4 regions of the Oceanobacillus alkalisoli genome follow, and region 1 is predicted to be linked to each of the others. Evidence: riboswitches for the same ligand, from Rfam matches in the RefSeq annotation. Region 1 holds a riboswitch; each other region holds the start of a gene.

Evidence for each region. A riboswitch is a leader RNA that binds a small molecule or an ion and turns the genes downstream of it on or off. The one in region 1 is predicted to bind thiamine pyrophosphate.
Region 2: it holds a riboswitch for thiamine pyrophosphate, as region 1 does, so the genes downstream of both, L3V42_RS11145 (thiaminase II/PqqC family protein) here and thiW (energy coupling factor transporter S component ThiW) in region 1, are expected to answer to the same signal.
Region 3: it holds a riboswitch for thiamine pyrophosphate, as region 1 does, so the genes downstream of both, L3V42_RS17575 (thiamine phosphate synthase) here and thiW (energy coupling factor transporter S component ThiW) in region 1, are expected to answer to the same signal.
Region 4: it holds a riboswitch for thiamine pyrophosphate, as region 1 does, so the genes downstream of both, L3V42_RS08705 (YkoF family thiamine/hydroxymethylpyrimidine-binding protein) here and thiW (energy coupling factor transporter S component ThiW) in region 1, are expected to answer to the same signal.

What each region holds. Positions count from the first base shown of each region.
Region 1 covers NZ_JAKNRA010000019.1:22,593-30,509, reverse strand. The annotation lists gene L3V42_RS16595 (heavy metal translocating P-type ATPase) at 1-1,329, opposite strand, end outside; gene L3V42_RS16590 (metal-sensing transcriptional repressor) at 1,342-1,644, opposite strand; gene L3V42_RS16585 (spore germination protein) at 1,889-3,391, shown strand; gene L3V42_RS16580 (GerAB/ArcD/ProY family transporter) at 3,401-4,510, shown strand; gene L3V42_RS16575 (Ger(x)C family spore germination protein) at 4,511-5,659, shown strand; TPP riboswitch at 5,802-5,907, shown strand; gene thiW (energy coupling factor transporter S component ThiW) at 5,997-6,482, shown strand; gene thiD (bifunctional hydroxymethylpyrimidine kinase/phosphomethylpyrimidine kinase) at 6,526-7,350, shown strand; gene thiE (thiamine phosphate synthase) at 7,353-7,917, shown strand, end outside.
Region 2 covers NZ_JAKNRA010000008.1:46,021-53,937, forward strand. The annotation lists gene L3V42_RS11125 (ABC transporter substrate-binding protein) at 1-193, opposite strand, end outside; gene L3V42_RS11130 (ABC transporter permease) at 195-935, opposite strand; gene L3V42_RS11135 (ABC transporter ATP-binding protein) at 939-1,715, opposite strand; gene L3V42_RS11140 (acetylornithine deacetylase) at 1,737-3,032, opposite strand; gene L3V42_RS11145 (thiaminase II/PqqC family protein) at 3,714-3,947, opposite strand; TPP riboswitch at 4,162-4,262, opposite strand; gene L3V42_RS11150 (response regulator) at 5,375-5,746, opposite strand; partial or broken gene sda (sporulation histidine kinase inhibitor Sda) at 5,763-5,927, opposite strand; gene L3V42_RS11155 (PilZ domain-containing protein) at 5,951-6,505, opposite strand; partial or broken gene L3V42_RS11160 (IS4 family transposase) at 6,606-7,346, shown strand; gene L3V42_RS18525 (EAL domain-containing protein) at 7,304-7,708, opposite strand; gene L3V42_RS11165 (hypothetical protein) at 7,876-7,917, opposite strand, start outside.
Region 3 covers NZ_JAKNRA010000027.1:73-7,989, forward strand. The annotation lists partial or broken gene L3V42_RS17560 (hypothetical protein) at 1-297, shown strand, start outside; gene L3V42_RS17565 (hypothetical protein) at 458-985, opposite strand; gene L3V42_RS17570 (MerR family transcriptional regulator) at 1,143-1,883, shown strand; TPP riboswitch at 2,089-2,198, shown strand; gene L3V42_RS17575 (thiamine phosphate synthase) at 2,354-2,950, shown strand; gene thiO (glycine oxidase ThiO) at 2,944-4,059, shown strand; gene thiS (sulfur carrier protein ThiS) at 4,072-4,275, shown strand; gene L3V42_RS17590 (thiazole synthase) at 4,279-5,046, shown strand; gene L3V42_RS17595 (ThiF family adenylyltransferase) at 5,043-6,062, shown strand; gene L3V42_RS17600 (thiamine pyrophosphate-dependent dehydrogenase E1 component subunit alpha) at 6,093-7,064, shown strand; gene L3V42_RS17605 (alpha-ketoacid dehydrogenase subunit beta) at 7,083-7,917, shown strand, end outside.
Region 4 covers NZ_JAKNRA010000005.1:32,790-40,706, reverse strand. The annotation lists gene L3V42_RS08720 (energy-coupling factor transporter transmembrane component T family protein) at 1-179, opposite strand, end outside; gene L3V42_RS18510 (ABC transporter ATP-binding protein) at 163-1,755, opposite strand; gene L3V42_RS08710 (ECF transporter S component) at 1,736-2,341, opposite strand; gene L3V42_RS08705 (YkoF family thiamine/hydroxymethylpyrimidine-binding protein) at 2,359-2,949, opposite strand; TPP riboswitch at 3,441-3,542, opposite strand; gene norA (multidrug efflux MFS transporter NorA) at 3,604-4,776, opposite strand; gene crcB (fluoride efflux transporter CrcB) at 5,122-5,496, shown strand; gene L3V42_RS08690 (CrcB family protein) at 5,493-5,858, shown strand; gene L3V42_RS08685 (ABC transporter permease) at 5,901-6,857, opposite strand; gene L3V42_RS08680 (ABC transporter ATP-binding protein) at 6,844-7,764, opposite strand; gene L3V42_RS08675 (5-methyltetrahydropteroyltriglutamate--homocysteine S-methyltransferase) at 7,911-7,917, opposite strand, start outside.

The DNA.
Region 1 (7,917 bases):
AGAAGCAATCAAAGCCGGTTCAACTTGACCGGGCTGGACAAACAGCATCCAAATGGAAAACGTCAATATTGCTATGACGACGACAATCGGTACAAAATAACCGGAAATAACGTCTGCGAGACGCTGAATTGGAGCTTTTGATCCTTGTGCATCCTCTACTACTTTAACGATTGATGCAAGCGCCGTATCCTTACCTACTTTGGTGGCTTCCATTTCGATCGTACCATTTTTATTGATTGTTGCCCCGATAACGTCAGCATCTATTCCTTTTTCAATCGGGATAGATTCTCCGGTAATCATTGATTCGTCAACAGAGGTTCGTCCTTTTACTACGGTACCATCCACGGGTATCTTCTCTCCGGGCTTTACAACTAAACGATCACCAACTGTGACTTCTTCCACTGGAATCATTGTTTCGACTCCATCTCTCAGTACACGAGCCTCTTTTGCCTGCAGATTAAGCAAGGAAGAGAGTGCGTTCGTCGTCTGACTCTTCGCCCGAGCTTCCAAATATTTACCGAACAGAATGAGCGTAATAATCACCGCACTTGTTTCAAAATATAAATGCGGTTCATACGCTGGATTACCGATTGTGCTGATACCTTCATATAAACTATAGAAATAAGCAGCACTTGTACCTAAAGCAACCAGTACATCCATGTTTGCTCCGCCACTTCTCAAGCTTCTATAGGCTCCGGTGTAAAATTGCCAGCCGATGATGAATTGAACGGGTGTAGCGATTGCAAATTGAAACCACGGATTCATGAAGATTGCCGGGATTGTCATATTGAATAAATGGACGAACATTGTGATAAGCAATGGTGCTGTAAGTACTGCTGAAATAATCAGCTTTGTCTTCATGCTTTTGAGTACTTTTTCTTTATGACTTTGTTTCTCTTCTGCTTCCGCTTTCGGTTTAGCGTCGTAACCTAAATTTTTAACTTTTCCGATTAGAGCATCGGTATCGACCAAGGCTGGGTTATATTCAACAACCGCTGTTTCCGTTGATAAATTAACTGTCGCAAGCTTCACTCCGTCTTGTTTATTCAATATTTTTTCAATTCGATTGGAGCAGGCTGCACAGGTCATCCCGAATACGTCCAGCTCTGTTTTATCAGTCAGAACACCGTAACCGATATTCTCGATTTTTTTCGTAATATCTTCTATCGACGTCTTATCTGCATCATAATCAAGTGTTGCCTTTTCCGTCGTTAAATTAACCTGTGCCTCTACCCCATCCATCTTGTTCAATACCTTTTCAACACGGTTGGAACAAGCCGCGCAGGTCATGCCTGTTATGCCAATGGTTGCATGATTTCTCTCCCTCATGGTCATTCCTCCTTACTTGGAAAATTGCTTTAAGACACCCATTAATTCCTCAATCGTTTCTTTTCCTTCACCTTGCTGGATTGCATCTGTGACGCAATGATTAATATGTCGTTCTGTAACAGCGAAGCCTACATTTTTCAGGGCGGACTGGATTGCACTAATTTGCACTAAAATATCCATACAATAGCGATCTTCCTCCACCATTTTTTGCACGCCGCGTACTTGACCTTCGATACGCTTTAAGCGATTAATAACCTTATCTATTTCATTCTGTGTTCTTGGTTTTCTTGGGTGATCATGTAAAAACTTATCCAAATGAATCACATCCTTTTCCTTTTCTAACCACATCATACCCCCGTATGGTATGGTTGTCAAATGAAAATTATACTTGTTTTAAATTAACGTGTTATACGTTTCTCCTTCAATCGCTCGTTTTATCGTAGTTTATGCCTCCACCATATTCGTATTAAGTTTTTTGATTAAAGATAAGAAAATATAGGATAAATTCAGTTGACTTATCCATACTAAAAAAGACTAGCTAGACAGATGGAGGTCACGTATGCGCCCTGTAAAGAAAAAAGCAAATCAAGTAGATTTTCCGCTTTCTATAGATGGATTGAAAAACAAACTGGAAACAGAGATTCTTAATAGTCAGGATCTAAGTTTCACGGTTTATAAACAAGAAAATAAGCAGATTGCTGTTTTTTACATCCCCTATCTCGTTGATCTCGCTAAAATCGAGCAACAGGTGTTAAGTAAACTATTGGATGTGCAGATAGATTGGACAATGGATTCGATATTAAGTGAGATACCGCTTTCTTCAGGTGAAGCGTTTTACGATGTCAAGACGATTATAGATAAACTTATTAATGGTTACATTGGCCTTTATGGCGAATATGAAAATGCGATTATTATGTACGAAATTGACAAGGCAGAAAAACGTCAACTGGAAAAAGCTGAAACCGAATCGATGGTCATCGGTCCACAGATTGCCTTTACGGAATCACTTACGAGTAATATGAATGTCATCAACTGGCGAATGAATACACCAGACCTTGCAATGGAAAAAGTTGAAGTCGGAAAAAGAAATCCCAAAGAAACAAGAATAATATATCTAAAATCTGTCGCAAATGAAACTGACGTTAATACAATGAGACAACGATTAACAGATCTTGATGTCGATATGATTGAAGACATTCAAATGCTTAAACAATTTATTTTGGATTCCTCCACTTCTGTTTTCCCGCAATTTGTAGCCTCAGAATTGGTGGATCGTTCCATGTATGCAATAAAACAAGGGAAAATTATTGTTCTTGTTGAAGATAGTCCTTCAGCCTTTATCGCACCTTCTACACTGTTTAGTTTCTTTGAATCCACAGAAGACCGTTATTTACATTGGGGATTAAGTACGTTTGTTCGCTTTCTCCGTTTTCTTGCAGCATTTGTTACTTTATTGTTAACACCGATGTATGTCGTTGCAACTACATATCACTATGAACTCATTCCATCCCAGCTCTTAATTTCACTTGGTGAGTCTCGGGCTATCGTGCCTTTTCCACCCCTCATCGAAGTACTCCTGATTGAACTCGTAATTGAACTATTACGGGAAGCTGGAGCAAGGCTGCCCACTAAAGTTGGACAGACAATTGGTATTGTTGGTGGTGTGGTTGTTGGGACTGCTGCGGTCCAAGCTGGAATTACAAGCAATATCCTGATTATCTTAGTAACCATGAGTGCTTTAGCATCCTATGCAACACCTAGTTATGTCATGGGTAATACAATTCGATTTGTTCGTTTCCCATTGTTTATTCTTGCAGGTTTTTATGGAATTATCGGGCTGATGTTTGGTATTTGTTTGTTAGTCATCCATTTAGTCCGTTTAGAGTCATTAGGCAGACCTTATCTCTCACCACTTTATCCACTCCGGCTTGCAGATTTTAACAAGGCCTTTTTCCGTCTGCCAGAGCAAATGCAAAATGACCGATTTTTATCGTATCGACTAAAAGATAAACAATTATTTAATAAAGAGGAAGCTACGGAAAGAAGAGATATTGATGAGTAGGGATTATAAATGAAAGTTAATCTTCAGATACCAAAAGGGGAACAATTCCGTTCTTTCTATATGTTTTTTATTATCGCCTCCATGCAGCTTGGAGTTGGATTGATTGGAATTCCAAGAATTCTTTATTTGAAAGCTGGACATGATTCATGGATTTCGATTCTCCTTGCCTATCTATATATTGCCTTGCTCCTTTTTGTCATGTTATATATTTTAAGGCAATATGAAAACACGGATATTCTCGGTGTCCAGACCGATCTATTTGGCAGTTTTATTTCGAAAGTGCTCGGAACGGTGTACATCGTTTATTTTATATTTTATATTTTATCAACACTTGTAACCTATATCCAAATTATCAAGGTATTTGTTTTACCGGATAGTAATGTCCTCGTGCTGGGAGGTATGCTCCTTATCATTGCTGTATATACGGTATTTGGTGGCTTAAAAGCAGTGATCGGTGTTACCTTTCTCTTTTTTATATTCTCGACTTGGCTATTTCTTTTATTAATTGAACCCGTACAACAAATGGACTTTCTCAATTTCCTGCCTGTGATGGACCGAGGGGTAACAGATATATTACGAGGAACAGCTGCTACATCTTATACATTTACAGGATTTGAAATCTTGTTTTTTATCTATCCCTTTGTAGCCAATAAGGAAAAGATTGGGAAGCCTGTTTTCTTAGGGCTATCCTATTTTACTTGCGTCGTCCTTCTTGCAACAAATATAGCAATCGGATTCTTAAGTCCAGTTCAATTGGAAAGAAGAATTTGGCCTGTATTGAATATATTTAAAATTCAAACTTCCCCCATCATTGAACGATTGGATTATGTTGCGATTGCGGAATGGATGATGGTTGCGATGCCAAGAGTTATTATTCTGATGTGGTGCATCACCTATATAGCAAAGCGCATTTATAATCTTCCGTCGAAAATTAGTGTTTATGCAAGTGCTAGTATCATTTTAATATTGATACCTTTTTTTAACGAGCATTTTAAAATCCAACATTTGATTGATAACGTTAGCATGGTATCTTATGGAATTGTCTATATTTATCCCTTCCTTCTATTGCCACTCGTTATTTTGAAGAAAAAAATAAGGAAAAATAAGGAGGGAAAATAAATGCGAGCAGTAAAATTATTACCGTTTTTTATACTTATCGTACTTCTGCAGGCTTGTCTGGAAACGAGGCAAATCGAGGAGTCGGCAATCATCAATACACGTGGAGTGGACCTGATAGATGAAGGGGAAAAACGAATGATTGAAACGACAATCATTCCCTATATTTTTGATCCGCATGCCCCGGATATGACAAGTCTGTTGATTGGGAGGGGGCATACGATTAAAGAGGCTCGCATTGAAGCTGAAAAACAATCACCGTACCCATTAGTTCCTGGAAAAATCAGTATAGAATTTTACGGAAAAGAGGCAGCTGAATCAGGTATTCTTCCCTTCCTGAACACACTAGTTCGTGATGCAACTGTTTCTGACATCATGCAGCTAGCCGTAACGAATCAAACTGCAAAGGAACTTCTCGAAGTAGAGCAAGAAAGTGTAAAATTAAATCGGACGGAGTATTTGGAAGACTTAATGAAAAAAGAAGTGAAAAAGGGTACATTGCCGCGGAATACCTTGGAGTTTTTCACACGATTAGTGCAACAAGTTGGTATTGATCCGATTCTTCCAGTAATAGATGTAGTAAACGGTAAACCCACACTGACTAGTGCAGCTGTATTTCGAGAAGACCGGTATGTTGGTAGCATATCCATAAAAGAATCATTTATGGCTAATCTTTTGAGACAACGTATGGGTGGAGCTCCACTTGATGTAGGTGTACCTCTTGAAAATTATTTGGACGAGATTGCTTATCAAGGAGAAGCGACAGAAATGGAAGATACGATATTTCTTTCTTTAATGCTTAATACAGGTAAAGGAAAAATAAAAATTGTCGACGCTAGTTCCTTAACGTTTAAGGCAGATATTACGATGAAACTGGAATTATTAGAAACCTCGATCCCGATGAATATTAAATCAGAAGATACTTCTCGGAGATTCGAACGTGATATAGAGAAATATTTTGTAAGGGAGTACGAAAAACTATTCGCAAAGCTTCAAGAGGTGAACTCCGATGTATTAGGTCTTGGCAGAAGGTATATTGCTTCAAGAAAAGGAAGTAAAACAACGGACAAGGAATGGATGGAAAAATACCAAGATGCCAGTATGGAATTTGATATTGATGTGACAATTATAAACTTTGGAGCGATTGATTAATAAAACGGACAGGCAAAACCCTAATGGGTTAGCTGTCCGTCTATTTTTGATTACAGTGTACGCACTGAAACCGAGCTAACCATTTTCAAAACATGTGACATTTATGAAAACTTTTGCTATGCTAGATTCGAACGAATTATTATGAAACTACTAGGGGTGCCCTAACTGGGCTGAGAGGAAAGTGTTTTTCCGACTCTTATCGACCTGATCTGGTTAGTGCCAGCGTAGGGAAGTAGTGAGATTTATTCTCATAACTATTTTCTTGTGAAGCCAGGTCTCATCATGACCTGGCTTTTTTAATTGGTTGATTCTCCCCTTCAAGATTGGAGGTCAAAGTATGAATAAAACACGTCTCATCACAACGATGGCCGTTTTTGTTACAATTGGAACAATCAGCGCACAATTAATCTGGTTTCCTGCTGGTATTGCCCGTGCTTATCCGGTCCAGCATGCCATTAATGTCATGGCCGCTGTCACGCTGGGACCCGGTCCAGCAGTCGTGATTGCCTTCATGATTAGTCTATTACGCAATATGCTCGGGCTTGGAACTTTATTAGCCTTCCCTGGTGCAATGGTCGGCGCTTTTCTGGCAGGGTTCCTGTATAAGAAAACGAAGAAGAAACCACTCGCAGCATTAGGCGAAGGAATTGGCAGCGGTGTTATCGGTGCGTTGTTTGCAGTACCATTTGCTTATGTGTTTATGAGTTCGTCCGCCGGTGCATTTGCTTTCATTCCCCCATTCCTTGTGAGCAGTATATCCGGAGCAATTCTAGGACTGCTCGTTGTATCTAAGGTTCATAACAAAGGAATAATCAAAAATTAAGCATTATGTTGCTTGAAAACAAAATGAAAAAGGAGAATAATCAATGAAAAATGTTGCATGTGCTCTAACTATAGCGGGTACGGATCCGAGCGGCGGTGCTGGAATTCACGCCGATTTGAAAACATTCCAGGAATTGAAAACTTACGGGATGTCGGTCATCACTTCCATCGTGTCGCAAAATACGACAGGTGTTCAAGCGGTTTCTCATGTCTCCTTTGATATGATTGAACAGCAATTGGACTCCATCCTCTCCGATATGCCCGTTCATGCCTTTAAAACTGGGATGATTGCCAACCAGGATATGATGGAATTGATTTATAAGAAGATTAAACATTTGGATGCACCATATGTTATGGATCCGGTCATGGTTGCTACAAGCGGTGACACATTGATTGAGCGTAATTCCCGTAATTATTTGCGGAAAAATCTGCTTCCGCTTACAACGATTGTAACTCCGAATATCCCGGAAACGGAATATCTAACAGGTGAAAAAATTGAAACAGATGATGACATGAAACAAGCAGCGGAAATGCTAGTGCGAAATTTCGGGGCGAAAGCAGCGCTAGTTAAAGGTGGTCACCGCGAAGGCGATGCGGTTGATTTCCTTTATGATGGTTCTAAGATTCATCGCTTTTCAGCTCCAAGAATAAATACAAAAAACACGCATGGAACAGGCTGTACTTATGCAGCAGCAATAACTGCTTATTTAAGCCAAGGCCTTCCTCTTTATGATGCTGTCAACCAGGCGAAAGAATATGTAACACTAGCAATTAAATATTCCTTGGACCTCGGAGCTGGAAGCGGCCCAACCAATCATTGGGCACCACGAATCGAAACAAGTAATTTAACGACAAACGAGGTGAAATAACGATGTCATCATTTAATCCATCACGATTAAGAAAATATTTCATTATGGGAAGTCAAAATGTTGAAGGAAATCCTGTTACTGTTCTAGAGCAAGCGGTGCAAGCTGGAATCACGATTTTTCAATTTCGGGAAAAGGGACCAGGCTCCCTTTCAGGAGATAGCAAATTGAAGTTAGGAGAAGAATTGCGGACAGTTTGTAGAGTGAATCAAATCCCCTTTATTGTTAATGATGATGTCGCACTAGTGGATAAATTAGATGCAGACGGGATACATGTAGGGCAAGATGATCAATCGGTGAAAGAATTACGTGAGATGTTTCCTGAGAAAATCATCGGACTATCCGTTTCCAATCAGAATGAATTAAATAATAGTCCGCTAGAATATGTTAATTATATAGGTGCTGGCCCGGTGTTCCCTACTACAACGAAAGTGGATGCGAAGTCCACTGTCGACTTGGATTGGATTCGCTTCTTACGTAAAAAATTCCCTAAGTTTCCGGTAGTAGGAATCGGTGGGATTGACACAACAAATGCGAAGAGAGTATTAGAAGCTGGAGCTGATGGCGTTT
Region 2 (7,917 bases), on a different contig from region 1:
AGCCTTTTTCATCAGCTACGTATAAATAACTGTGAACTGCATTTGGATACCAATCGAGCATGATGCTTACCTTTTTCATTTCATCGCTAGCAACAGAACTTTCTTCTTTTGTTTCACTTTTATCTTCACCACATGCACTTAATATTAAGAGAAGCAAAGCAATAGTGAATAAAAAAATAAAGTTTTTTTTCATTTTATATTCGTCTCCAATTCAATATGTATTTTTCTAATAAAACAACGGCAATAAATAAAAGAATACCTATAAGCGAAAGTAAAACAATCGGAGCAAATACTCCCGCCCCATCGAATTGCGTCATCATTCGACGGCTAAAATACCCTAATCCCGCTTGTGCACCGAGCCATTCACCAATTGCAGCACCAATAACACTCATAGGTACAGCCACTTTTAATCCTGAAAAAAAGGATGGTAAAGCAGAGGGCACTTCTAACTTGAAAAAAAGTTGTCTTTTAGAAGCACCCATGGATTGAAATAATTCCTTCAGATCCCTATTTGTAGACCGTAATCCATCAAATGTGCTTACAGTAATCGGGAAAAAAGTAATAATAATCGTTACAACAATTTTACTCCAAATAGAATATCCAAACCAAAGTACAAAAATTGGTGCCAGGGCGATAATAGGGATTGTCTGCGAGGTAATCAGCAATGGGTATAACGTTTGTTCTAATGTTTTTGACATACTCATGCCAATTGATAACAGAATACCCAGCGTTAAGGAAATAGCTAGGCCGATCGCAATAACGGAAAATGTAATAGGAAGATGATGTAAGAACAATTCTTCACGTAATTCCCATAGTTTCATCCCAATTTCAGTTGGAGCAGGAAGAATAAAAGATGTGTTAATCCGCCTTGCACCTATTTCCCATATAAGTAATAGGATAAAAGTCAATATAGTTGAATACATATAATTTTTCATGTGTTAAACCCTCATTCGGAAACGTTCTATTAAACTATTTTTTAGTTCAATTACCTTTTTTTGATCCAAATGGTGTTGCCGCCTCGGACGTTTGAGTGGAACTTTAACTTCCTCTAATGTTGTAACAGGGGTATCTGTAATAACAAAAATTCTATCAGATAAAAACAAAGCTTCGGAAATATCATGTGTAATAAATAAAATAGTCGATAATTGTTTCTCCCATTGTTCTAGTAGCCATTCCTGCATAAATAATTTTGTCATCGCATCAAGTGCAGAAAAAGGTTCATCTAGCAATAACACGTTCGAACCTGATAAAGTGGCACGTAAAAAGGAAACCCGTTGACGCATTCCACCAGATAGTTCATTTGGATATTTATTTTCATATCCTTTTAATCCAAATTCCCCCAACAGCCTATCTACTTTACTATCAGTATCCTTTTGCTTTTGTATTTCCAAAGGAAGGAATGCATTTTGTCTAACCGTTCTCCAAGGCATTAATAAATCTTGTTGTGGCATATACCCAACTTTACCTAAGCGTTTCTCCATCTCTTCACCATTGACATAAATAGAGCCGCTTTTTTGTTGTTCCAATCCAACTATGAGTCGGAAAATAGTTGTTTTTCCCGAGCCACTTGCACCAACAATACTGACAAATTCTCCTTTTGGAATAGAAAAACTCACATCTTTTAAAATTCGCATTTGTCCGGCAGCATTTTCGTAATCAAAATAGACATTTTTAAATTGAAGTGCTTGTTCGTCATTGTCTAGTATACTTTTCATGGATATTCATCCTTTTTATGCTTAAGTAATAAGATCATTTATTATTTTTTCTTGATTGGACCATTGATAAATAAAGTGAATCATCGTTTTTGTAAAGGAAACTAATTGATCGATAGATAACTGTTCGTTTACAGCATGTGCATGAAGAAAATCACCTGGTCCATAAATTGCGGCCGGAATGCCTGCTTCAGAGAACCAGCCTCCGTCTGTAACAGATGGTGAAACATCGATGGTCACAGGTTCAGCATGAATCTTATTGTGAGATTTTGATAATATTTTTATCGCCTGATGATTTGGATCTACTTCAAGAGAAGGAAAAATCTCCCCCTTATCTTGAATCATTGATGTTCCACCCCATTCAAATATTGGTGGATTCTCACGTAACCATATGTCCGCTTCAGCGACTCTTAAGAGATGGTCTTCTATTTCTTGGGTAACTTGTTCATAGGTTTCATCCGGATAGTAATGAACAGTAAGCCATAACCGGCACTCATCAGCAATAAATGCTGCATGACGACCACCTTCGATGACCGCTGGATTAATCGTATTTGTCCCAGGTGGATAGCCCTCATATTGCTTCGTTATTGCCCAATGACGTTCAAGCTCTTGAAGACCTTCTATTAATTTCGACATTTTTTCAATTGCGCTTGCACCAAATAAGCCTCCACCTGCATGGATCATATTTCTGCGGGTTGCATCATGAAAGGTCTTTTCACTTTTAACGGTAATCCAACCAGTAATGACACCACCTTGACCTTGGATGTGCAAATCACTTGTGTCCACAACGAGAGCAAAGTCGGCGTGATAACCCCGTTCACAGCATTGTAATGTACCTGCTTCTCCAACTTCTTCTCCAATTACGGATTGAAAGATAACATCACCTGCAAAGGTCATATCTCCTTCGTTTAATAACTTTAGTGCAAATAACGCTCCGGCAAGTCCACCTTTCATATCAGCAGCTCCACGACCAATGATGTTGCCATTTTGAATCATCGGTTGGAATGGATCTGATTTCCACGCTTCATCTTCTCTTACTTCTGCTACATCGATATGCCCATTTACAATGAGACTTTGATGGGTATCTGATTTCGTTCCCTTTTGCACGCCAACGACATTAGGGTCATTGGGATAAACATCCCACATATCGATAGAGAAACCAATCTGCTCTAAAAATTGAGCCACATATGTTTGTGCTTCTCTCGTATTTCGAGCAGGTGGAGCGGGTGTTTTAAATGAGATGAGAGTAGCTAGTAAATCTACTAACTCATCTTGACGTTCATCTACTTGAGCTATTATTTTGTTTAGATTACTCATCATGTATAACCTTCTTTCATAAGAGAGAACTTGATATTCACACATATAATACTTGAAAAAACGAGTAGGGAGAACGATATAAAAGCTTCCTGTTTTAAGGAGGCAATCAACAAGTCTCCTCACACGTGCAGCTTGGGGGAATCATGTTCGGTTTGTTTTCCAGTAGGAATTGTGTAAACTTTATCTACAGTAAATAGATGGTGTCAGTTTGGATAACTGTTTAAAGCATAAAGTGAGCTCAGCTGACTAAAAAGAGCTACTGCCAGCATCAGGAAGCAGCTCATGAGCCAATACACACATGTCGATAATTGTAGATGAATTATAATGACGATGCATTTGCGTTGTCACCGCTTCCTTACGCTAGTATGAACTAGATCAAGTTTAAGAATTAAGGAGAAGTCCTTTCTCAGTTTTATAGAAACTATGAGTAAAGAGTTACGCCAAAATACCCCTAGTGGTGAAATGTATGGAATTTTTCTTTTAACAAATAATTGTACCATCTATTTCAATTGATTCATCTATTCATCTATTTAATCACGGACAAAGATATCTTTAATTCTTTTCAACTCATGTTCAGGTTTATCTTTTGCAATGTCATTTATCAAGTCGATACAGTCATCAGCATTTTCAGGGAAATTTCCAAAAGACTGCGATAGCGCTTTCCATGCGCCGAGCTGTGTTTGACTAAGTCATATAACTTGTATAGACAGTCATAGTAGCTGAAGGTTCTGTTGCATCTAACTCTTCAGTCGAAATATTGAATTCCTCTGCATACTTACGATACAGATCCATTTCAAAATCCATTGTGACGTTAAGTAGATTAGTAAAAGTAGTCATTGTTTTTAAATCATTCGCTTTCGTACTACCAATCGCGAACACACGAGAGTATTCAATTAAGTATACGTAATCTTGTTCCATAATAATGAATGAATAAACTTCTCTTTATCGAGAGTACCTTCCCCAATCCCCTTCACAAATGGATGCTCTAAATAATTACCCAAACAGGTTCTACAGTTTTGAATAGGCGATCTGTAATCGTCATAATATCTTATCTCCTTCTTTCTATTTTGAATAATAAATCAAAAAAACCATTCCACTAATAGAGGGAATGGTAGAATAAAAGATACTGTTATACGTATCGCCACCACTTCCCTACGCTAGTATGACCTAGTTCAGGTTCAAAGGGTCAAGACATGTCTTTCTCAGCAAACTTTTGCTCCCCTAGTGATTCATCTATGCAATTAGCCTTATTATAATCATACATGTTTACCCTTGTCAAATATCGCTGGATTTGGGTTTGTATCAAGCTTTTCTCGGTAGATCTTTTAGGCATTATTTATGCAACGCCTGCGATAGTTCCACTACACGGACAAAAGTTAAGTCAATGATGGCGGACTAATAAATTCGCACCACATTAGGCATGTATAATGGTCTTTTTGATAGTGGCTCTCTTGTCCCCATTCACTGGCTCTATTATCCGCAAACGGTGGCTCAAAACTCCGCACTGCTGGCTCATTCTGTCCGCAATACTCACCTATTGTCTTTATTAAAAATGACGTACACTATGATATTCACCCTGCCAAGGTGATGAAACAATTAACTTACTGTCATCTCTAGTTACCGATAGAGTCTGCATATCCCAATAAATAAAGGGTCTGCAGACATTTTTAAGTTTAAGGTTATCTGTAATACTCATTAATGATTTCATGTTTCATGCCAAATTTATGCCACAAAAAAGCAATCACCCTCAGCTTATCCTGGCTAGTTGAGTGATTACTTTATCCTGACAAATCCCCGCCGCACTTGATGCGGGCAACTGTCTATATTCTAATATATAAACCTTTCTTATTCAATCGGAGACTTCAATAGCATCAAATGTGTGATCCATTTAGTTTAAATTCATGATACGGAAGCCTCATTATTATATAAGTTCTCCTGAGAAGTCATAAAAATATGCTGTATATTACCAACAACTATCAAGTTCTAACACAGCGTCTGTAATAGAATGATATTTCAAATCTATTAGGCGAGGTATCTTTTCTTGATAAAGCTCTTCGAAATCAGTGACCGGGATCGATATAAGTCTATAAACACTGATCTCACAAGGTTTTTTGTATGAAATGTGTAAAATTTGTGTAAAATAATTTTAAAAAGATACTTTAATGAATTTCATAATACGTATTTAATGCTTCACCATCACCATATGTAGTTGAGTTGGTTCGTTCCCAACTACATATGGTGATGGAAATGCCGACTTTGGTAATTATGAAATTCATTCACTTATGTCCGCAATGTTAATGAAGTTTTTATCTGCTTTATATAGTATACTTGAATAATAAATATAGTTAAGCAACTACCTTATCCAATACATTTAAAATTTCTTTAAGGTTGGACTTAACAAGAAAAGCCTTTGCTCCATTTTTTAAACACTCGTCTACATAAAAGTGGTGACCTAGAGATGAGCACATAATAACCTTAATTCCTGGATATAATCTTACTAAATGTTTTAGCGCTTGTATTCCGTCCATCTCATCCATAGTTACATCCATTATAACTATATCTGGTTTATATGAGTGAAATTTTAGTATTGCCTCTCGACCGTTTGAAGCTTCAGCTATGACATTATATTTTTTCGTATCGTTCAGTATATTTGCAATATACTTTCTCATAAAGGATGAATCATCAACTAAAAGTATGCTGTATATAGTAATCACCACTTTTTATTTACTAATTTTATTTTACTAGTTTTTTAGAAAAGAGTATTATTTTATTTAACGTTTTTCGCTTTTTAATATTAAAATCAATCCCTCTTCTCAACATTTCTTCTTTTAAGATTATTTTAAACTGCACGTCCACTTTGAGTTCAATGGCTTTTTTATACGGCTCAATTATTGTCTTATTAGATAAATAAGGATTTCATATTAAACTTCCTTTTGCTCAAGCATTTTTCTTCTTTTCTCAAGTTCTTTGTTTCTAATCAATTTGTTTAGGTCATTTTGCGCCCTAGTTTCTGCTTCAATGAATTTAACGCCATAAATAAGTTTATTACTATTAATGTGCTCCTCTTTTCGCATCAATAATCCTCTTATTTCAAATTCGTGATTATCAAATTCGAATTCCATTTTAATCTCAACAGCATCTTTAACAGGCAGATTATATATTGATTCTAAGTGTAATCCAGTAAAGCTAATGTCACTTATTATTCCTTCTCCCATACGGTTTTTAACTAAATCAATATCTTTGTCACCAATTTTTAGTATGTAAAATTTACATACTTCATTGCCTATTGGAAGACGTAGAAAATTTCTTCTCTCTTTATCTTTTAATTTTTCTTCTAAAGATACTATTTGTTCATTCAGTTCTTTAATATCCATTTCTTTTTGCTTTGAATATTTCCTATAAATTAATAACATTATTAAAAAAATTGAAAAAAATGATAATAATATTAAAAACATTATCAAGAATATACTATTCAATTTAAATCACCTGCTATATCATTAATTTGCTTAATTTATCTGGCTTTCCCATTAAAAACCCCTGTACATAATCAATATCTAATGAGTTTGCTGTAAATCAATGATATCTCGTGCACTTTCTGCAGGAATAGATACGTCTTATGTGTTAATGGATAGCTGGTTTACCCAGCAGCCACTAATTCAATCTATTGTGGAACAAGGTATGGATGTGATTCGCATGGTGAAAGCTACCAATCAACGTTATTTGATTGGTGAAAAACGTGTTAGTTTAAAAGAGCTTTATCTTCTAGCGACACCAACTTCAGGAAACAAAAGTATCTTGCGTTCCATTCATACAACGATGGCAAACGGAGTACCAGTAAAAGTTGTATTCGTTCGAAATCGTAATAAAAGAAGTGAATGGTTAGCTATCTTAAGTACAGACTGTACCTTAACAGAAACAGAAATTATTCGAATTTATGGAATGTGCTGGGACATTGAAGGCTTTTTCAAGGCGACAAAATCCCTATTGAAATTACAAAAGGAATTTCAAGGTAGATCCTATGATTTACTAATTAGCCACACGACTATTGTCTTTTCAAGATATATCCTTTTGTCTTGGCAAAATCGCTGTAGTACAGATGACCGCACACTTGGCGGAATGTTTTATGAACTTTGTGGCGAAGTAAATGAACTGGATTAGTCAGTTGCATTACAACAGCTAATCGAGCTTCTTGAAGATGCTTTGAATAAAACGAACAAGAAATTCAAAAAGTTAATCAAAAGTCAACTACAGTATTGGTTTGCGGGCTTACCTAGTTATATCAAGGTGTACCTGCCTAGTTTGAGCTGCGAAAATTGAGTCTCTAATACAAGGCAATTAGTCGTTATTTTTGAATTTTCAATTCTATCACATAATATATTTTTGAAGTTTGGCGAAACAAGAGTAGTTGGGTGGATGTTTAAAAACAAGTGAGTGTCTGAGGTAGTTTTATCTACGTAATCGTTAAAAGTCTGTATCGCCGTATTAATTGAGTATAAATCCAATTCAAATATCTTTTTTAAATTTATTGCTGTATTAAATAGTGATTCTGGATTTTTAGTACAGCTTGATCGTAATAAACCCTCATATCCTAAGATTTTAGAATCGTGAATATCGGTTATGAGTTGAAAAATGATGGTACAAACTATTATCCAACATATGTTGAAATTGATCCTTTTCATTAATATTCAATTATTCATACTCCCTACTATAAAACTTAATGTCACTTTTTATCGGAATTTGGAAAATGAATTCCAACATTAAATAATCATATCATATTGAATTTTTATTTTCAAATGTTTTTATAGGCCATTCGAACCATTAATACATCAAGTTAATAGATCTTTAATCATCCTTTAACAAATCGAATCAATGTTTGTTCCCTTAATTC
Region 3 (7,917 bases), on a different contig from region 1:
GGCTTATTTGTCTTAGAGAGCGGCCCTATTGGACAGATTTTGTGGTTATGCGGCTCATTTGTCTTAGAGAGTGGTCCTATTGGACAGATTTTGTGGTTATGCGGCTCATTTGTCTTAGAGAGTGGTCCTATTGGACAGATTTTGTGGTTATGCGGCTTATTTGTCTTAGAGAGCGGCCCTATTGGACAGATTTTGTGGTTATGCGGCTCATTTGTCTTAGAGAGTGTCCCTATTGGACAGATCGTGTGGTTCTCCGGCATGTTTGTCTTAGAGAATAGTCCTATTGGACAGATATAGCACTTGTCCTCTTAATCAGTCTAATAGAACACTTCAATCGAATAGAACGGGCAGTTTCCCCAAAGCTCGTTGTTTATTACGTTCTCTTTCACTAATCCTTGTCACCGAACTGATGTAAAAGCGGGATATCCAAGAATTACTCTTGAATATCCCGCTCGTATTAAAAACATTGGAAAGATTGGATTTGATTAAGGTCGATTCCGAAATATACCCAGCGGTTCCCCCGCCAGCGGAAACCAGCAATTGAATTCCTTCCGACAAAGGTCGGATAGAACCAGAATTGATCTCTTCTCAACCAAATATAAGTGAAGCGGAATAAACAGCCGCGAATGCCACCTGGATCAACGGCAAAGGTTTGCACCTGACTTTGCTGTGGGGTGAAATTCGGCGGTGGAGCGGAAGGTGGTCCTGCCTGTTGTTGCCCTTGTCCAGGGAATCCGCCCGGTCCTCCAGGCCCACCCGGGAACCCACCAGGTCCTCCAGGCGGCCAGCCGCCTCCCGATCCAGGACCCCATTGGCCCCCAGGAAACCCTGGTGGTCCAAACGGTGGAGGAGCTTGCTGTCCGCCGCCGAAGAATGGTAAATTCCCCGGGAAATTGAATAGTCTCTCTTCATCATACTCTTCGTACTCATGTCCATGCTCATTCTCATATGGGTATTGATACGGATCATACGGATTATGATTCATTCGTTCAGCCTCCTAAACATACTCTTCCATTCACTATATGGTGAAAACGTCTAGAAGGGGATTGAATTTCCGAAGAATGGGCGGGCAGAATAAAAAATAAATGTTGACCCTCACGTTACGTGATACCTTATAGTAAAAAATGAAAGGAGGGAGTTAGATGAAAGTGAAAGAAGTGGCTGATCTCGTCTGTATTAGTGTGCGCACACTCCATCATTATGATGAGATTGGTCTACTCACACCTGACGAGGTGACGGAAGCCGGTTACCGGATTTATTCGGAGGAAAATCTCGAGAACCTCCAGCAAATTTTATTTTTCCGAGAACTTGGCTTCCCGCTGAAAAGGATTAAGGAAATAATCCATGACCCGTCCTTTAATAAAACAGAGGCCCTTGAACTTCATAAAAGCATGCTTATGAAGAAGCAGGAGCAGCTGAATCAATTAATCGATACGATTGATAAGACGTTGTTAAATATGAAAGGAGAAAGACAAATGTCAGATAAAGAAAAATTCGCAGGCTTTGACTTCAGCAGTAACCCGTATGAAGCAGAAGCAAGAGAGCGCTGGGGTAACAAAGCCGTAGACGATGCCAATACAAAATTGAATGAAAAATCACAGAAAGAAATGCGGCAATTTCAGGAAGCGTTTAATGAAACCTTTCGTAGCTTGGCTGAAGTGCGGCATGAAGACCCTACTGCAGCAATTTCCCAGGAACGCATCCATGAATGGTATGTACTCTTGAACTCGTTCGGCAATTATTCAAAAAAAGCATTTAAAGGACTTGGCGAGATGTACATTGCGGATGAACGCTTTACGAAAAATATCGACCAGTTCGGAGAAGGATTGGCAGTGTTTATGCGGGATGCGATGGCTGTGTATGCTGAAGGGTTGAAGAAATAAGGACAAAAAAGAGCGAACCGGATCCCGAACCAGAAGTTAGTTTTCTACTCTAACTTTTGGGGGGTCACCACCTCCGTCGCTCCTTTTTTAAGAAATGAGTAGTTGTGTCTTATGAATAAGTTCTCTCCAAAGCGAAAAGGTTTATATCCCTTTACAATTTTCCACATTTATGCTAAGTTAGCGTTAACAATTAAATATATTCTATTCGTTTCACTAGGGGAACCCTTCATAAGGGCTGAGAGAGAAGTAGGACTTCGATACCCTCATAACCTGAACAGGCTTGTACCTGCGTAGGAAATGTGGCAAGGACAATTTGTATTTGAATTGTACTTTTATTAGAGATACATATCTAAAACAAAACCACTTTCCATGCAGGAGAGTGGTTATTTTTTTGTGATTAAATAATCCAATATTCTCCAAAAAAAGAATAGAGGCAATAAGCCCAATATTGAGACATTGGAGGGGAGTAAATGAAGCTAATTGCTGTAACGGATGATAGGTATTCCATAAAGGAACTTGCTGAAATGATTATTGCTATAAAAGACGAGGTTGATTATGTGCAAATTCGTGAAAAGTCCAAGACTGCGCGCTCGATTATGACCTTGCTCGATAGCCTGGAGTCAGGAGGTATGGACAAGGCGAAGATTTCCATCAACGATCGGTTAGACATTGCATTATTAAAAGGCATCACGAATCTGCATCTGCCTGAACATGGTCTTCCGGTAAAAATGGTGAAAAAGTTGTATCCGCACTTACGAGTGGGTTGCAGTGTGCACTCGGTTGCAAAAGCAAAAGAAATGGAAAGAGAAGGAGCGGATTATGTGATATATGGACACTGTTTTGAGACAGATAGCAAAAAGGGAATCCCGCCGAATGGACTTGAAAATCTAATCCGGATAAAGAAGGAGTTGGAAATCCCTGTTTATGGAATCGGTGGAATTACCCTTGAGAAGACAGCGGTTATGAAGGAAACGAGGGCAGACGGTATTGCCGTGATGTCAAGTATTTTCCAAGCAGCTCATCCGCGTTTCGTATTAAAGGAATTTCGTGAGGCGATTTCATGTTAAAGAAAACGTATGAAACAGTTGTTATCGGCGGCGGGATTATTGGTTGTTCAATTGCTTATTATTTAGCAAAAGAGAAGATGGATATTGCGGTAATGGAAGCTGGAAAAATCGGCGCAAAAACAACCAGTGCTGCGGCAGGCATGCTGGGAGCGCACTCGGAAAGTAACGATGATTTCTCCGTGTTTTATCCTTTCGCAAAAGCGAGTCAAGCTGCCTATATCGAATTAAAGGAGGCGTTATATGAGCAAAGCGGAATTGATATTGGTTACCGGGAAGGCGGGATATTGAAGCTTGTTTATTCACAAGCAGAGAAGCAAAACTTCAACTACTTACTCAAACAGCACACAGTGGAATGGCTTGATGAGCATCGGGTCAAAGAACTGGAACCAAGCATTAGCTCAAATGTTTTGGGGGCAACATATATTCCGGATGATGTGAATGTCCTTCCAGATCAGACGTGCCATGCCTTTATTAAAAGTGCTCAAGCAAATGGTGCATCTTTTTTTGAAAATAATCAGGTGTTTGAAATTGTGGATAAGGGCGGGAACTATCTGGTGAAAACGGCACAAGGAGAAGTAGAAGCCAAATATGTAGTTCTTGCCACAGGAGTGTATGGGAATAATTTATTCCATCAACTAGGTTTGGCGGAGAGAGTATCGCCAGTAAAAGGTGAAAGCCTTATCGTTTCCCATGAACAGCAGTTACTGAAGCATACATTATTTCATAATGGCAGCTACATTGTGCCAAGAAATAATGGGAAATTTATTATCGGTGCAACGATGATGGAAAATGACTGGAGTCATACGGTTAGTCTGAAAGGGGCAGATTTTTTAATTAAAAAAGCAAAGAAGATGCTCTCGTCTGCAGGGAAATTCACGATTGAAGGGGTGACGGCAGGTTTAAGACCAACAACATTTGACAGGCGCCCTTTTATTGGAGTTCATCCAGAGCAGGAAGGAATTTTCATAGCTACCGGCCATTATCGAAATGGGATTTTACTTGCACCGGCAACTGGACAGATGATCCGTGACTTTATTTTGGGAAAAGAAGTGGAGAGTAAACTGACCGAGGCATTTCGCCTAGATCGCCGTCAGCATATCATTGTTTAGGGGGTGAGAGAGATGACATTACAAATTAATGGGAAACAGGTGGAATTACCGGATAATGTAAATTCCGTAAAGAAGCTGTTATTGCATTACAAGTTGGAATCCCGGATTGCTGTTGTCGAGCTAAATAAGGAAATTGTGAAAAAGGAAGAATATGAAAAACGAAAACTTGTAAATGGGGATACGTTAGAAATTGTACATTTTATAGGAGGTGGATGATTTATGTTGAAAATTGCAGATCGCACATTTCGATCACGACTTTTATTGGGAACAGGGAAGTATCCGTCCTTTGAAATACAAAAAGAAGCTGTTTCGGTATCGGAGGCAGAAATTTTAACATTTGCTGTCCGGAGAATGAATATTTTTGAAGAAGGACAGCCAAATTTCCTCGAACAGTTAGATTTAGAAAAGTATACCTTGCTGCCAAATACAGCAGGGGCGAATACGGCAGAAGAAGCTGTACGGATTGCAAAACTCGCAAAAGCTTCCGGTTTATGTGACATGGTTAAAGTGGAGATAATTGGAGATGCGCGGAGCCTTCTGCCGGATCCGGTTGAAACGTTAAAGGCGTCAGAGATTCTTCTTGAAGAAGGCTTTATCGTTTTGCCATATACATCTGATGATGTGGTATTAGCAAGACGTTTGGAAGAGCTTGGGGTACACGCGGTTATGCCTGGGGCAAGCCCGATTGGTTCGGGCAGGGGAATTATTAATCCGCTAAACTTGCAATTCATCATTGAACAATCCAAGGTTCCTGTAATTGTTGACGCGGGGATCGGATCGCCTAAAGACGTTGCCCATGCAATGGAAATTGGTGCAGACGGTGTGCTGTTAAATACTGCCGTGTCAGGTGCAAAGAACCCCGTTAAAATGGCTGAAGCTGTAAAATATGCGCTGCAAGCTGGCAGATTAGGATACGAAGCGGGAAGAATTGAAGAAAAGGACTATGCGGTGGCAAGCAGTCCAACAACAGGAATGATTGGTTCATGAAGACCCGTTATTCACGGCAGGAGTTATTCCTTGGAGAAACAGCACAAAGAAAAATTAGAAATGGCAGGATCCTGATTATCGGGGCAGGGGCACTTGGTTCAAGCAGTGCGGAAATGTTAGCCCGCGCCGGTGTCGGTAAAATTACGATTGTTGACCGCGATTATGTAGAATGGAGCAATTTGCAAAGACAGCATCTTTTTGCAGAGGAACATGCGGAGCAAAGAATCCCTAAAGCAGCCGCGGCAAAACAACGCTTAGAACAAATCAACAGCCATATTACGATTCATAGTCTGATTTGTGATATCCACGGTTTAAACATTGGAGAAATTGTAAAAGGGCATGACCTCATCATAGATGCATCGGATAACTTTGAAATCAGATTGATTGCAAATGATGCGGCAGTCAAGCAAGGTATTCCTTTTGTCATGGGTGCGTGTGTTGCAAGCTACGGGACTACCTTTACAGTACTTCCTGGAGAGACACCGTGTCTACATTGCCTGTTCAATCATCTGCCGATTGACGGGATGACTTGTGAAACCGTTGGCGTAATCAGCCCCATTGTCCAAATCATTACAGCATTACAAGTAACGCAAGTGTTAAAAATACTGACTGGAGCACCAATAGAGCCAATTCTGAAGTCGGTAGATGTCTGGAAGGATGAACGGGCAGATATTGATGTATCGCGTTTAAAAAATGCAGATTGTCCAACTTGTGGATCTGGCCCGACTTATCCTTACTTGCAATATGAAAACCAGACGAAATCCGAAGTGCTTTGCGGCAGGGAAGCGGTGCAAATACGGCCGGCAGCAACCAGGGAGTTTATATTGCAAACTTTTTTAGATAAATTGAAAGGTCTTGTGGGCAATCCAATCATAAATCCATTCCTGTTGTCCTGTGAATTTGCGGGCCATCGCATCGTGTTTTTCAAAGATGGACGAGCGATTGTGCACGGTACCAATGATTTGAGAATTGCGAGAACAGTTTATAATCGATTTTTACAGTACTATACAGATTAATCACTTTAAAAAAGGAAGGAAAAAACCGCAATGGAGATACTTCCAAATTTAACAAATCCTGAATTGCTCAATCTTTATAAAAAAATGTGGCTGATCCGGCATTTTGATGAAAAGATTGATGAGTTTTTTCGAAAAGGAATCATGCACGGTACAACGCATTTATCAATTGGTCAAGAAGCGACTGCGGTGGGTGCATGTGCCGTATTAACGGATGAAGATAAAATCACCAGTACCCACCGTGGGCATGGGCATGCGATTGCAAAAGGCGCTCGAGTGGATAAGATGATGGCTGAAATGTTTGGGAAGTCGACTGGTTACAGCAAGGGAAAAGGCGGATCGATGCATTTTTCGGATTTAGAAAAAGGGAATCTTGGATCTAACGGAATCGTTGGTGGGGGAATTCCGATCGCGGTCGGAGCTGCCCTTACAGCGAAGATGAAAAAGCAAAAGGATGTGACGATCAGTTTTTTTGGAGACGGAGCAACGAACGAAGGAAGTTTTCATGAAGCGGTTAATTTGGCGTCAATCTGGAAATTGCCAGTTATTTTTTTCTGTGAGAATAATCAATACGGTATGTCCAGTCCGATTGATGAAATGATAAATATTGAACATATTGCGGAACGGGCAGCATCTTATGGCATTCCTGGTGTTATTGTGGACGGAAATAATCTCGTTGAAGTGATGAACGCGACTTATGAAGCGGCCGAACATGTCCGAATGGGGAAAGGTCCTATTCTAATTGAGGCAAAAACATATCGCTGGAGAGGACATTCCAAAAGTGACAAAAGAAAATATCGTTCACGGGAAGAAGAAAGGTTCTGGCAAACACGTGATCCAATTAAACAGTATGAGGGATACTTAATAAATAAAGGGATTTTGACAAGAGAAACTGCGAAAAAAATCAAGTTGGAAGTAAGACAGATAATGGAAGCTGCCGTTGAATTTGCCAAGAGGAGCCCAAAACCATCTATTGAGGAGCTGTACACAGATGTTTATGCATAGGAGGTAAGTGGTTTGTGGATGATAACCTATTCAGAAGCAATCAGGGAAGCAATATCTTTGGAAATGCAAAGAAATGAGGATGTTTTTTTAATAGGGGAAGATATCGGTGTATATGGAGGTGGCTTTGGTGTAACGGAGGGATTGCTTGCAGAATTTGGTGCGGATCGTGTCCGTGATACGCCAATTAGTGAGTCAGCAATCATGGGAGCTGCAGTTGGCTCGGCATTGACTGGCATGCGCCCGATCCTTGAACTACAGTTTTCCGATTTTATTACGATTGCAATGGATCAACTCGTGAACCAGGCTGCGAAATTACGCTATATGCATGGTGGAGAAGGACGGGTGCCGCTCGTGCTAAGGGCTGCAAGCGGATCGGGAACGGGTGCGGCTGCTCAGCATTCCCAAAGTTTGGAGGCATGGGTAGCACATATTCCCGGGTTAAAAGTAGTCCAGCCTTCTACAGCATTTGACGCCAAAGGCTTACTGAAAGCAGCGATTGATGATGATAATCCTGTAATCTTTTATGAGCATAAGCTGTTGTATAAAACAGAAGGAGAAGTGCCTAAAGAGCAATATTCAATACCTTTAGGAAAAGCGGATATTAAGCGCGAAGGTACGGATATAACGATTGTGGCAACTTCTGTGATGGTGCAGCGAGCGTTGATAGCAGCGGCTAAGTTAGAAAGAGAGGCGATCAATGTAGAAGTGTTGGATCCAAGAACGCTTGTACCACTGGATGAAGAAACAATTATTGCATCCGTCAAGAAAACAGGGCACTTACTCGTTGTCCATGAAGCAGTGAAGCGTGGTGGATTTGGTGGAGAAATCGCCAGTATCGTTGCTGAAAGCAGAG
Region 4 (7,917 bases), on a different contig from region 1:
AGAAATGGACTGAAAATCTTAAGCCATTTTAGGAAGGGGATGTCGCTCATTGTAAATGTCACAATAAGAATAAATAAAAAATAAACAAGCGGTGTAAACATATCGAATGTAAAACTGAGCAAAATGCCTGGAATGAAGATGGCAAATGCTTTGATTGTTGGATTAATGGACGAGATCAAGGCTTACACCTTCTTTATGAAGTACTCGAATCCGGTAAGGCAAACGTAATCGAGTTTTTTCCAGCAAATCAGCTTGCTTCCAAAGACTTTCCGGCTCGCCATTATAATGAATATGCTGCTGATACAAGACGATAGCGCGGTCAACTGTGTCCACAATGTCCATATCATGGGTGACGAAGACGATGGCCGTTCCATTTTTTCTCAGGGCTTCAATCATATACATCAATTCATCTGTAGTTTTAGCATCCTGGCCAAATGTCGGCTCATCAAAAAACAAAATATCAGGTGTTTCGTCCAGCATCGTTGCAACACTTAAGCGGCGTTTTTGTCCGCCGCTTAAGGAAAAGGGATTACTGTATTTATGTTTTTCTAAATGGAACTGCTTTAAAAGTGCCGTTGCAGCAGTATCTGATTCAGCTGTTGTCCATCCATTCAATTTCATTCCAAATGTTAATTCATCATATACAGTGTCCGTAATGAATTGGTGCTCTGGATTTTGAAAAACATATCCTATTCTCTTTCGCAACTCTTTTTCCTCCCACTGATCCATCAATTTATCGTGAAAAATTATTGTTCCTTTTTGAGGAGTTAACAACCTAGCCATTAATTGCAGTAAGGTAGATTTGCCAGCGCCGTTTTCTCCAACAATTGCGATGAATTCCCCGCGGTGTATTTCTAAATTTATATCTTGTAAAATAGTGTGTTTTTTGCGGTGAAAGCCCATCTGTTTAATCGTTATCAGAACATCTTGCTTGATTCGAGGAGGGGATTCAGCGTAAGTTGGATAGGAATCTTCAGCGTTAGAATACTGCCTTGGTAAAAATACGCCTTCCTTTTTTAATAAAGAATGATGATCTGAAAAGATGGATGTTACACTGCCATCCGCAATGATTTTACCCTGTTTTCCTAAAACAAGAAGACGGTCGACAACATCGAGCCAATCCTCGAGTTGGTGTTCAATGATAAACACAGCTAATTTTTGTTTTGCTTGGATGTGCTTAATTAATTGGATGAATTCTATTCGGGAAACCGGATCTAAATTTGCCGTAGGTTCATCTAAAATCAATAGCTCTGGTTCTAGTAAAAGAACAGCTGCTAAAGCAATTTTCTGCTTTTGTCCCCCCGATAACTCATGGATCTTTCGTTTTTGAAAACCGTCCATTCCAACGACAGATAACGCTTCCGAAATGCGCTCAGGCATTTCGGAAGGGGCAATTTTTCTGTTTTCTAATGTAAAAGCAAGCTCGTCCTCTACGGTAATCATGCAAAATTGACTTTCCGGGTCTTGAAAGACAATGCCAATCAACTGACTGAGCTCTCCTTTTTGGTAGTCTTGTATATTTGTCCCTCGGTAATAGATGTTGCCGGAAGAAACACCTTCAACCGCCTCCGGATACAATCCATTTAAACATAAAGATAGACTGCTTTTCCCGGAACCGCTTGAACCGATAAGGAGAGTCGTCTCCTTATCCATTAAGGAAAAGTTTAGCTGATTGAGTAATGGTTTATCTAAACTTTCATAGTCAAATGAAAAACCTTCTACCTGAAGTAATCGATTAAGCTGCTCCTTTTTCACGTTTCTTCTGTAACTCCTTTCCTAAGGCGTAACCCCGAAGTACTCCAGTTTTTGCGAGTTGGTCACTCAGCCATTTACCTAGAACACCCGCAAGAAGGGCGCCGCTGATGATGCGAACTGTTAACATTGCGATAAGTAATTCCGGAGCTAATGCAATGTTTCCGGAGGAGAATAAATTCCAAGTAAAACTAAAAATGGCTGCAAAGACACCGGAAAGAATTAAAATGCGTAAACGGTAATCCTTCCATTTTGTTATTGCAAAAGCAAACTCTGCTCCGAGGCCCTGAATTGCAGCTGCTAAAATAAGTCCGGGTCCTGCGGCAGTTCCTAATAATACTTCGGTAACACCCGCGATAAGCTCAGCTGTAAAGGCAACACCCGGTTTCCGGATGATGTAAGCTGCAAGGATGGAAACAATAAACCAAATGCCAAAAATAACCTCATATCCAAACGGTGCGAGACCAAATGGAGCAAGCATATTACGAATCCCTTGACCAACAAGAAAGAATGCCAAGTAAATGATCCCGAAGACGACACCTAATACGGACATGAGAACAATCTCTTTTAATTTCCAATGCTTTGTCATTTCACTTCTCCCTAGGTTTATTTTATAGTAGTAGGACTGTTGGCGGAAAGGCTGAAGGTCATGGTGACATGCGAAACTTTTTCTTGAACGAGTTCAAAGGATTCATGTAAAGCATGGAAGATATCATGAACATCTCCGTCTAACCTTGTTGCATAATGTGCAGAAGTAACGGTGACATTACGATGCTTTGATAAATTGATCTGCTCATAGATTTTATCCATGTAATCCTCATGCCCCAATGGATAAAGGGAAAATTTACAACCAGCGATTTGGATGATCGATTTTGCCTTTTCTTCGTTCAGCGGTGTGTCTGTTTCATCCATGTATGCGTCAGCTTCCGTATCACCAGGACAGCCTATAGAGAACGTTCCATTCATCGCAACATGCTCACCTGTTTTCGCAGCATGCAGGAAGATTGCTTTCGCTACATCGAAAACATGAACCATTTTCCCGCGGATACACGTGCTTACATCATCTGTTTCTTTCCAAACCTTAGAGGTATCTACCTCGTCTAATGTTGATAGAATAATATCCACAAAATTACTGCTCATGGGATGCAAACTAAATTGGCACCCTGCAATTCGACTTGTTCCACAACTGTTATCCATTCAAATCTCCTCCTTATGATAATAACAAAGGCGCAAGCGCCCTTGCATGTTAAAAACGCGATCGTCTTCGCAACACCTGCACTAGCACATCCTGTGCGTCGTAGCGACGTACAAACTGGAACACTCTGAAATGAGATAAAGGAAACATGCCCCTTTAGGGGGTAGACGTGAGTTGGGCCTTGGTCCGTCCTTAGTCGGCCTTCCTTTCCTCTTTGAGTTGATGTTGACTTTCACCACAAGGGTATAAGGGCGACTAAGCCTCACAAAGACCAAACGGCTAAGTCTTCTTTATCGATTGGAAGAGTGTGAAGTTTAGGACTGCGCATTGCTCGTCCCACCAAAAGATCTGCTAGTCGCTGGACGCAGAGCGGACGTGGATAGTGCTAGCAACTTTAGTTATCCACAGCATTTTTATTTTATAGTTTCCTATGCAATAAAAAAACTGCATTCCTAAGGGGAATGCAGTTTACACATTAATTTTATCAATGTAATATCTGTAAACTGCACTTCCCCACGCTAGTATTATCTAGATCGGGTAGTAAGGGTCGGATTGATCCTCTCAGCCACATGACGCAGCTCCCCTAGTGCTTATGTTTCATTATGCAGTTATTCTAATTCAAGATTGTATACATGTTTCGGTATTTTGTAAAGTATTTAATTAATTTTAATCTCTGGTTTCTTCCAAAAAATAGTGAAAAGGAGACAGACGACAATAACAGCCGAGCTGAAAATAAACGGATAATTGATATCTACATCATATAAAATCCCGCCAATCAACGGACCAAACACATTAGCTAAGGAGGTGAAGAAAGAGTTCATCCCGCCAACAAACCCTTGCTCATTCCCGGCGATTTTTGATAAATAGTTCGTAACGGCTGGCCGGATGAGGTCAAATCCGATAAAGACCGTAAAGGTGACGGCCATCACTTGCCAATAAGAGTTGGCAAGTGTCATGGCATAGACCAATACAGCAGAAATCACGAGCGACCAGCGGATGATATTGATTTCCCCCATCCATCTTGTTAACCAATCGAACAAGACAACCTGGAAAATCGCTCCGATAATCGCCCCGCCTGTAATGGCAATCGCAATGTCAGAAGGAGCGAAACCATGCTTATGATCCGTATAAAGACTGAAGAAAGAATCAAAAGCAGCAAGACCGAATGTTGAAATTAAAATAACGATAAAAGCGATAAAGAACATCGGCATAAACACTTTCTTTAAGCCACTTTTACCGAGTTCCTCAGTCATATCAGCCATATCATCTGTTTTTGATTTCGGCTCATGTAAGGATAAAATCGAAATGAAAGCAACAATTAAACCACAGGCCGCAGCAGAGAAGAACGGTACACGCGTACCAATTTCTGCTAAGAAGCCACCAATTCCCGGTCCGATAATAAATCCGGTACTGATCATCGCCGACATATAGCCGAGTGCTTTCGGCCGGGTTTTCGGCGTCGTAATATCCGCGATAAATGCGGTAACCGCAGGCATGATGAAAGCAGCACTTATTCCTCCGAGAATCCGCGAGGCGAACAATACCTCAATTGTTTTACCAAGGCCAAATAAAAACTCGGAAAAACTGAAAATAAAAAGACCGATAATAATCATACGCTTACGGCCATATTTATCAACTGCTTTTCCTGCAAAAGGCGAGAAAATCAATTGAGCTAAAGCGAAGGCAGCTGTTAGATAACCAACCACGGTGCCGCTGATGCTGAGTTCATTCATGATGGTTGGCAGAACCGGTATAACGAGCCCGATTCCTAAAAATACAAAGAATATATTTGAAAGCAGAAGCGTCAATGTCCAATCTTTCTTTTCCATAGCTTTGTCTCCTAGGTGGTATGATATTCTGTATTAAACATAGAAATTTTACTCCGATTTGCTGAGAGTTGCAAGCGTTTTTGAACAATTTATTATAGCTTAATTTTCACAGTCTGGAATAATTTATGAAAGCTAGTAATTTAATGAATTTCATAATACGTATTTAATGCTTCACCATCATCATATGTAGTTGAGTTAGTTCGTTCCCAACTACATATGGTGATGAGAAAGCCGACTTTGGTAATTATGAAATTCATTCAATTGATTGTGGTCAAATCTCGTTTTATTCTCTTATGTACAGGTAAAACTTGAGCATTAACTTATATAAAAAAGGATGTTGGACGAATGCATTATATTTATATTGGCCTTGCGGGAGCATTCGGTGCAATGCTCCGGTATAGCGCAGGAATTCTATTTATGACAGATCATGTTTTTCCCTATGCGACGTTATTGGTTAATTTGCTAGGCAGCTTTCTGCTTGCGTGGCTGACTTACGGGCTGTTTAAAAAAGTCCGCCTAGAAGAAAAAATGAAAATGGTAATAACAACCGGTTTTGTAGGCTCGTTCACTACATTCTCCGCTGTCAGTGTAGAAACGGTTGAGTTGTTTCAAAATCAGTCGGTGTTGCTCGGATGTGTCTATATTTTCGTGAGTCTGATTGGCGGGCTAGGTATGAGTGAAATTGGTTTTCGAGTCGGTAAAGGAGTGAGTAAGAAATGAACTGGATGTATCTATTCATCGTTGGTGTTGGCGGGTTTTTAGGCGCGATTGCGCGTTATACGATTTCGAGGAAGATGAACAATTCTGGTAAGGCCATACCGATGGGCACGCTTCTCGCCAATCTGGCAGGTGCATTCTTACTTGGATTGCTTATGGGGGCAGGGGTGGATGCATTATTACTTCTCTTATTGGGAACAGGATTTCTTGGTGCCTTTACGACATTCTCCACGTTGAAACTCGAGATGGGATCGTTATGGAGAAAGGGAAATAGAAGAGAGTTTTTATTTTACACGGTTCTAACGTATGTTTTTGGTATAGCATTGGCATTTCTAGGGACTATTTGCGGGGCGTTATTTTTATAAAAATTCAGGTTCCGTAACAAGGGCGGAACCTGAATAAATGGGTTAGTGACCTGCAACATCCCGCTTCGCAAAGAAAAACCAGGAGATCACTGCAAAAATCATATAATAGACAACTAAGACGCTAATGGAAAAGCCGAGTGTCATTCCTTCCATCATCGGTGTGTTCCCGTTAAAGTACTGGGATAAGTCTGTATTTGCAAATAGAATGTATTTCGCCCAGTCCCTTTCCACAAAGAAGAAGACAATCTGATTTCCGGCAAGCATAAGAAATATGGCAAGCCCAATTGCAAGGGCGCTATTTCTGAAAATGGAAGAGATCATAAAGGCGAATGTTGCCATCATGAGCAAGTTCACAAGACTGAAGCCGTAATCGGTCAAAATCTCCCCGATGACCGGAACATATTCCAAGCCATCGCCTTTTTCAAGAACGATATGAGGATTGATTCCATCAAAGCCGATGAAAATCCCTCCGATAAGCCATGAGAAGAGGAGCACGAACAAGAACGTTATAAAAGAAAAGACTAGTACGGCACTATATTTGGAAATTAGGATTTTTGTCCGTGAGATTGGCCGGATAAGCAGTAGCTTGATCGTTCCCCAGCGGAATTCATTAGCAAGAATACCGGCAGCAACGATAATGGTAAAGAGGCTGACGAGGGAAAGCAGCATTGCATTTTCCATTACAAATTGCCAAGCACCGTAGCTTTCTGGCATGATATCGTTTTCTAAATAATAATTATTCGTTTCGATGAACGTTGAATTAAAAGACTCCATGTCCGGAAATTCAGCCGTGTTCTCCATGTATTCGGCATTTTCTGCTTCTAGAGTCTCTCTCCACGTATCTTCTTCGTAGGTCATATAGTCTCCGTAGGTTTTCGCTAACAGGGCGACACCGATAATGATTAATGCCAGGATGACATACATGGCCCATGTCGATTTCAAACGGTATATTTTTATCACTTCATTTTGTACGAGTTTTAGAAAATTAGTCAATGACATTCTCTCCAATCAGATCAAAGAATTTATCTTCGAGGGTTGATTTCGTGACTTGTACTTCATAAATGAGGATATTTTCTTTCACCAAGTCTGAAATAAGCGGTGGAATATTCTCCTTCTCGATTTGGAAGGTGATTCTACCGTTCGATTGGGCAGCAGGTGCTTTGCGATTGACGATTTCAAGGGCTTTATCAAGTGGACTTGCTTCCATTTCCACTTGCAGCAGTTGTTGTTCGCCTGCTGGTGTATTTTCTTTCACGGCTTGAATCGCAACGAGTTCACCATTTTTAATAATGCCAATCCGGTCACACATCAATTCGATTTCGGATAATAAGTGACTGGAAATGATGACTGCTATATTATGTTCGGTTGCAAGCCTCCGGATATACTGCCTGATTTCTCGAATACCTGCGGGATCTAGTCCGTTGGTCGGTTCATCGAGAATGAGAACGGATGGTTTATGTAATAATGCTTGAGCGATTCCGATTCGCTGCCTCATTCCAAGCGAATAGCGGCCGACCTTTTCATTCATTACCTTTTCCAGGCCGACAAGTTTGACGGCTTCATCGATTCTTTCCTGGGTAATGCCCGGAATCATCCTTGCGTACTGCTTTAAATTTTGGGCTCCTGTTAAAAAGGGATAAAGCTCTGGGTTTTCAACAATTCCCCCAACTTCTCGGATCGCCTCTTTAAATTCAGTTTTAATACTCTTCCCGAGAATATGTACGTCGCCTTCTGTGAGCTTCATTAATCCTACCATCATACGGATCGTTGTTGTTTTCCCGGCACCATTCGGTCCAATGAAGCCGAATACTTCTCCGCTATTGATGGTAAAGGAAAGGCCTTTAATGATTTCTTTGTTGCCGATACGTTTTCGGACATTCGTCAATTGCATAGCAATTTCTGACATTCCATTCCCTCCTATCATGTTCTCTAGGTGGTACGGGGAAAGGGGAGGAAAAGTTTCACCATTTCTAGAATTTGATAAAGATTTACAAAAAAGATGACTGGCTGGAATTTCCTGTTTTCCGGCCAATCATCTTTTTTTAAGGGGGGTTATGCT